3 regions of the Nocardiopsis sp. SBT366 genome follow, and region 1 is predicted to be linked to each of the others. Evidence: riboswitches for the same ligand, from Rfam matches in the RefSeq annotation. Region 1 holds a riboswitch; each other region holds the start of a gene.
What was found. Region 1 has a riboswitch for S-adenosylmethionine ahead of thrC (threonine synthase). Riboswitches for the same ligand answer to the same signal wherever they lie in the genome.
Positions count from the first base shown of each region.

Region 2: it holds a riboswitch for S-adenosylmethionine, as region 1 does, so the genes downstream of both, ADX84_RS03925 (aminotransferase class V-fold PLP-dependent enzyme) here and thrC (threonine synthase) in region 1, are expected to answer to the same signal.
Region 3: it holds a riboswitch for S-adenosylmethionine, as region 1 does, so the genes downstream of both, ADX84_RS11215 (FAD/NAD(P)-binding protein) here and thrC (threonine synthase) in region 1, are expected to answer to the same signal.

Region 1 covers NZ_LAVM01000017.1:29,223-31,417, reverse strand. Annotated here, with positions in the region: gene ADX84_RS07375 (trehalose-6-phosphate synthase) at 1-751, opposite strand, end outside; SAM riboswitch class I at 1,022-1,162, shown strand; gene thrC (threonine synthase) at 1,176-2,195, shown strand, end outside.
Region 2 covers NZ_LAVM01000008.1:59,146-61,340, forward strand. Annotated here, with positions in the region: gene ADX84_RS03915 (CaiB/BaiF CoA-transferase family protein) at 1-456, opposite strand, end outside; gene ADX84_RS03920 (DUF3870 domain-containing protein) at 463-864, opposite strand; SAM riboswitch class IV at 1,081-1,195, shown strand; gene ADX84_RS03925 (aminotransferase class V-fold PLP-dependent enzyme) at 1,259-2,195, shown strand, end outside.
Region 3 covers NZ_LAVM01000029.1:45,484-47,678, reverse strand. Annotated here, with positions in the region: gene ADX84_RS11220 (NUDIX hydrolase) at 49-585, opposite strand; SAM riboswitch class IV at 721-828, shown strand; gene ADX84_RS11215 (FAD/NAD(P)-binding protein) at 999-2,195, shown strand, end outside.

The sequences.
Region 1 (2,195 bases):
GCACGCCCACCTCGACGATCCGGCCCCCGTGCTCCACGGTGCGCCGTTCGAGGTCGACGTCGGCGCGCAGGATCTCGGCGCAGCAGCGCAGGAACGCGTCGGCCCAGCGCGGGCTCAGGAACCCCAGCCTGTCGGCGCCGAGCATCCCCTCCAGCAGCTCCCGGGCCACCTGGGTGGGCAGCATCCGGAAGTACTCGGGCGGGGCCCACGGAGTGTGCGAGAAGTGGGCGATCCGCAGGTCCGGTCGGCGGGCGCGCAGGATGCGCGGCACCAGCGCCAGGTGGTAGTCCTGCACGGCCACGCGCGCGTTCTCGGCGGCACCGCTGACCAGCGCCTCCGCGAAGGCGTTGTTGTAGGCGGCGTAGTCCTCCCACTGGCTGCGGAACTCCGAGCCGAAGGAGGGCTTGTTCGGGGTGTCGTACAGCATGTGCTGCACGAACCACAGGGTCGAGTTGGCCACCCCGGTGTAGGCGCCCGAGAAGGTCGTCTCAGGGATGTCCAACATGTGGACTCGCATGCCGTCGAGGTCGTGCGCGAGGTCCAGGCGGGCCCCCGGCGCCTCGGTGGCGGCGCGGCGGTCGGCGTCCGACAGGGCCGCGCACACCCACAGTCCGTCGATCTCGGTGGCCACGGAGATCATCCCCGAGACCAGTCCTCCGCCGCCCCGACGGTGCTCAAGCGAGCCGTCGTCGGCGGTGGAGAAGGAGACCGGGCCCCTGTTGGAGGCTATGAGGATCTGAGCCTTGTCCACGTGGTCGTCCTCTCGACGAAGGATGCTCTGGGGATCACGCACTCCTCCTAGGTCTCGCCTAGGGACAGTCGCCCCAAACCCCCTCGCGGGCAACGGTGGACACCGTCACAGGGGAGCCGGTTCCGTACTCGGGTCGCGCCGCACGTGGACGGTGTCGTCTCAGCATTCGAGCCGCTTTGTGTAATCCGGATCACCCGGCGTGGAAAATCGGTCAGCACCTCAGTTACAGTGACGGTGCGTTCTCGGAGAAGAACCGCCACAACTTCATATTGCTCATCCAGAGGGGTGGAGGGACCGGCCCTGCGAAGCCCCGGCAACCATCTCGACATGTGGAACCGCGATCAACGCGACCCGTCGAGGCAGGTGCCAACTCCGGCCTGGGGTCAAGGTGGCCACCAGGGAAGATGAGGGGAGACGCCTCGCCATGGCGATTGCCGCCGCTGAACCCACCTCCGTTCGCGCCTTCGGTCCCGGGACCGCGCTGTCCTGTCGGGAGTGCGGTGAGCGCTACGAACTCTCGCCGAGCTTCGCCTGCCAGTTCTGTTTCGGCCCCCTGGAGATCGCCTACGACTTCGGGCCCGTCACCCGCGAGCAGATCGAGAGCGGCCCCAAGAACATCTGGCGCTACCGCTCCCTCCTCCCGGTCCCCGACAACGTGGCCGACCTGCCCAACATGAACCCCGGCCTCACCCCCCTCGTCCGGGCCGACCGCCTCGCCGCCGAACTCGGCCTGCGCTCCCTGCACGTCAAGGACGACTCCGCCAACCCCACGCACTCCTTCAAGGACCGCGTGGTCGCGATCGCAGTCGAGGCCGCCCGCACCTTCGGGTTCACCACCCTCTCCTGCTCCTCCACCGGCAACCTCGCCGGTGCCGTGGGCGCCGCCGCCGCGCGTGCCGGATTCGACTCGTGCGTGTTCATCCCGGCCGGTCTGGAGGAGGGCAAGGTCGTGATGGCCGCCGTCTACGGCGGGAAGGTCGTGGCCATCGACGGCAACTACGACGACGTCAACCGCTTCTGCTCCGAGCTCATCGGCGACGAGGCGGGCGAGAGCTGGGGCTTCACCAACGTCAACCTGCGGCCGTACTACGCCGAGGGCTCCAAGACGCTGGCCTACGAGATCGCCGAGCAGCTCGGCTGGCGCCTGCCCGAGCAGATCGTCATTCCGATCGCCTCCGGATCGCAGCTCACCAAGATCGACAAGGGCTTCCAGGAACTGATCAGGGTCGGCCTCGTCGAGGACCGCCCCTACAAGGTGTTCGGCGCGCAGGCCACGGGCTGCTCGCCGGTCGCCCGCGCCTGGGCCGACGGGCACGACGTCATCCAGCCGGTCAAGCCGGACACCATCGCGAAGTCGCTGGCGATCGGCAACCCCGCGGACGGCCCGTACGTGCTGGACATCGCCAACCGCACCGGCGGGGCGATCGAACACGTGGGTGACGAC
Region 2 (2,195 bases), on a different contig from region 1:
CACCGAGCAGTACACGACCGCCGGATTGCGCGCGCTGACCTGCGCGTACCCCAGACCGAGCCGGTCGATCACCCCGGGTCGGAAGTTCTGGATCACCACGTCGGAGGTGGCGCACAGGTCCTGGACGGCGGCCAGGCCCTCGGGGTCCTTCAGGTCCACGGCCAGGCTGCGCTTGTTCCGGTTCACGGACAGGAAGTAGGCGGCCTCTCCGGGGGAGTGCTCCCCCCGGTGCTCCTCGGTGGGCTCGGCGTAGGGCGGACCCCAGGAACGGGTGTCGTCGCCCCGACCGGGCTGCTCCACCTTCACCACCTCGGCGCCCATGTCCGCGAGCAGCATGGTGGCGTAGGGGCCCGCGAGCACGCGGGAGAGGTCGGCGATCCGGACACCGGCCAGGGGGAGCGGCGCGTCCTGCCCTGGTCCGTGCGCGGGATCGGTCTGCGGACTGGTCTCACTCATGGGGGGTCACTCCTTGCCGTCGAGGCTGGCGGGGTTCTCGGGGCCGCTGGGCAGCTGATCGCCGTCCCGCAGCTGGTAGTAGGTCTCCAGGCAGCGGCGGAGCGCGGTGGTGAGCGCGGCGCCGGACTGGCCCGCGTAGCGCGTCTGGACCCGCTGGACGATCTCCGCGATGTCCTCGGTCACGGAGGCGCCCTCGACCAGGGCACGGAAGAAGTCCTTGGCGAGGTCGGTCAGGAGCGTGGTGTCCGCGGCCACGATCCGGCCGTCCGCGGAGTCGACCGCGAGCACGACCCCGAGCCGCTGGTACTGGGAATGGCTCGCCACCGAGTCGGGAAGACGGGCGTAGCCGGAGATGAGCACAACCCTCGGGTTGCGGAAAAGCTGCTGAACACGGTCGTCGCCGTACAAAGGAAGAGCACCTCTTGTCTGCGGGCACGCGAAAACTCCAACTCACTGGAGTCTCGCGTCTGAAGGGCAGCCGGGGGAAACCGGACACCCGCGACGTGAGGGCAGTTCCCGATCAGTATGGCCCAGCCGGGACCGTCGGTGTCAAGGGCGGGGGTTGGTCCGGGGCACACGGGCGCGGATGCGCGCCACGGGAGCCGTGTGTTACATTTCGGCACAGGTCACGAGTACCAGCGACAAGCCCCGGCTAGCTGGTCGGCAACCCTCCTTCCGCGGTGGGGTGCCCCGGGTGAGGACCAGGTCCCGACACGACCGTGTCAGACAAGCGCGGACCCCTGAGGCGCGGCCGTCATCGGCGTACCCCGTGGGTCCCCACGACCCACAGAAGAGGTGCCCCATGACCACTGTCATCCCGTTCGACTCCACGCGCTCCAGCCGCTCCGCAGCCAGGGACGCGGCCCGCGACGCCAGGGCCCGCACCGAGTGCGCGATCGTCACCGCCGAGGGCGCAACCCCCCTGGTCACCGGCGGACACGTGGACTACGCCAACTTCGACTACGCCGCCAGCGCCCCGTGTCTGACCAGCGTCGCCGACGCGCTCGCCGCGGCGCTGCCCTACTACGCGAGCGTCCACCGGGGCGCCGGGCACCACTCCCAGGTCAGCACCGACGCCTACGAACGCGCCCGCCGCAGCGTCTCCCGGTTCCTGGGCGTGCGCACGGAGGCCGACGCGTCCGGTTCCGCCGACGCCGTCGTGTTCGTGCGCGGCACCACCGACGCCGTGAACCTGCTGGCCCGCGCTGTCCCCGAGGGGTGCACCGTGGTGGTCTTCGAGTCCGAGCACCACGCCAGCCTCCTGCCGTGGGAGCACCCGGCCTCGCGCGCCGGGAAGGTGGTCCGGCTGCCGCTGCCCGCGTCGCCCGAGGCCGCCGTCAGCGCCGCCCGGACCGCGCTCGCCGAGGCGCCCGAGGGTCCCCGGCTGCTGTGCGTCACCGCCGCCTCCAACGTCACCGGTGAGATCTGGCCGGTCGAGGAGTTGGTGGAGGCCGCCCACGCCGAGGGCGCCCGCGTGGTGGTGGACGCCGCCCAGTACGTGCCGCACCTGCCGTTCAGCCTCACCGCTACCGGCGCGGACTACGTGGCCCTGTCCGGTCACAAGCTCTACGCCCCCTTCGGCTCGGGGGTGCTGGCGGGCCGCGCCGACTGGCTCTCCGCCGCCGCCCCCTACCTCGCGGGCGGGGGAGCCACCCGCCGGGTGACCGAACACGACGTCCAGTGGAACGACCTCCCCGCCAGACACGAGGCGGGCAGCCCGAACGTCCTGGGAGCCGTGG
Region 3 (2,195 bases), on a different contig from region 1:
GCCCAAGTTCTCACCTTCGCCCGCCAGGCCACCGCACGGCCCGCGGGTTCACGGGGTCGGGCGCCCCACCCCGTACAGGTACAGCAGGGCCGTCATCGAGGTTCCCGCCACCAGACTCCTCCCCGCCACGAGTCCGGGCACGTCGGCGAGCGGCACCCACTCGACACGCTCCGACTCCCAGTCCTGCGCGGGATCGCCCACGTACTCGGCGGTGTCGGCGAAGAAGACGTGGTGGGCGGAGTCCGAGATCCCCGGGGTGGGCTGGACGTACACCAGCGGACACAACGGTCCCGGCCGCCAGCCCGTCTCCTCCAGCACCTCACGCGCCGCCGCGTCCTGGGGACTCTCACCGGACTCGACGCCGCCCATGGGGATCTCGTAGGCCCACGTGTCGGTGATGAACCGGTGGCGCCACTCCAGGAGCACCCGGTCCTCCTCGTCCATGACGACCGCGCCCGCCCCGGGCGACGTCCGGATCAGCCGGTGCTCCAGGTGCCGCCCGCCGGTGATCTCCACGTCCGCGATCCGGACGTCCAACCACTGGTCGGTGTACAGCGGCTTCTCGGAGTGAACGGTCCAGCGCACGGTTCTCCCCCGGTGTCGTGTCGGCGCACAGCGGACCCACCCAATCACGGCCCGGCCTGGAGCGGAGCTCTGTAGCCTTCCTCACTCACCCGATCCCTTGTAGCGAATATTTCCTATCGCCTAAGTTGATTTTCAGGTCAAGAGTTCCAGCGCGAAGTTCCGGCTCGCTGGACGGCAACCCTCCTGCACGGTGGGGTGCCCCGGAGACGACGACCCGGCTGCGTGAGGCGGCAAGCGTGCGACACCCACTACATCGTCGCCGACGGTCCCCCCTCGCAGGCCTACGACCCGCGGGTGCTGAGCTCGGTGTACGGGTTGGACGTGCGGGTGACCAGCGGCGATGGTGGAGTGGTGGAGGTACGGCCGTCCGTGCTGGAGCCCTCCCCTGCCGGAGCGAACGGAACGGACGGGCCATGAGCGGTACACAGGACACCGGCGCACCGGCGCGCGACGACCTCGCCCGGATCGCCGGGCACGGTGCGCACGAGCGCTACGACGCGGTCGTGGTGGGCGGCGGCCCCCGAGCCGTCGCGGTGGTGGTACGGCTCGCCGCCCGGCTGGGCGGGGGCGAGCGGCCCGTGCGTGTGGCCGTGGTCGACCGGGTGGAGGTCGGTCCTGGCGCCACCTGGCGCACCGACCAGTCGCCCCTGCTGCTGAACAACACCTACAGCGCGCACACCACGATCCACGCTGACGAGAGCACCCCCATGGACGGGCCCGTCGTGCCCGGCCCCGACCTGGTGCGGTGGGCCTCGGACGACCGTGTCCGGGCCGACCGCCCGGCGTGGGCGGCGCGGGAGATCGCGGAGCTGCGTCCCTGGACCTACCCCTCCCGGCGTCTCCAGGGCGTCTACTACGACGAGCAGCTGGCGGACGCGGTGGCGACCGGCCGGGTCGAACTGACCCCCGTCCTCGGCACGGCCGTGGACCTGGAGTCCGCCGGGAGCGGTTGGCGCACCGTGGTGCTGGAGGACGGCCGCAGGCTGGCGGCGCCCTCGGTGGTCCTGGCCCAGGGCATGGTGCAGACGCGTCGTTCGCCCCGGGTCCGGTCCCTGTCGACGTCAGCGGAGCGGCACGGACTGGTGTACGTGGAGCCGGGCATGCCCGCCGAACGTGACTGGGACCGTGTGCCGGGCGGTGAGACCGTGCTGGTCACGGGGCTGGGCGCGAACTTCTTCGACGTGGTGGCGCTGCTGACACAGGGTCGGGGCGGACGCTTCGTCCCGGCCGGGGATCCCGCGCGTCCGGCCCGGCTGCGCTACCTGCCCGGCGGGGACGAACCGCTGCTGGTCGCGGGGTCGCGCCGCGGGCTCCCCTACCGCGCCAAGGCCGCCTACGCCGACAGTTTCCCACCACGCTACGAGCCGGTGCTGGCGACGCGGGAGTGGTTCGCGCGGGTGGCCACCGGGTCCTCGCAGGACTTCCGGACGGCGGTGTGGCCGCAGCTGGCCCGCGAGTTCGCCTGGGCCCATCTGTCGGTGCTGTTGGAGCACCGGCCGGAGGCCGTGCGCGATGGCCTGGGGCGCGGTGAGCTGCTGTCCGCGCTGGAGGAGGCCGACGCCGACGGCGTGGACGCGGTGGTGGCGGAGGCGGTGACCGACCCTCGGCTG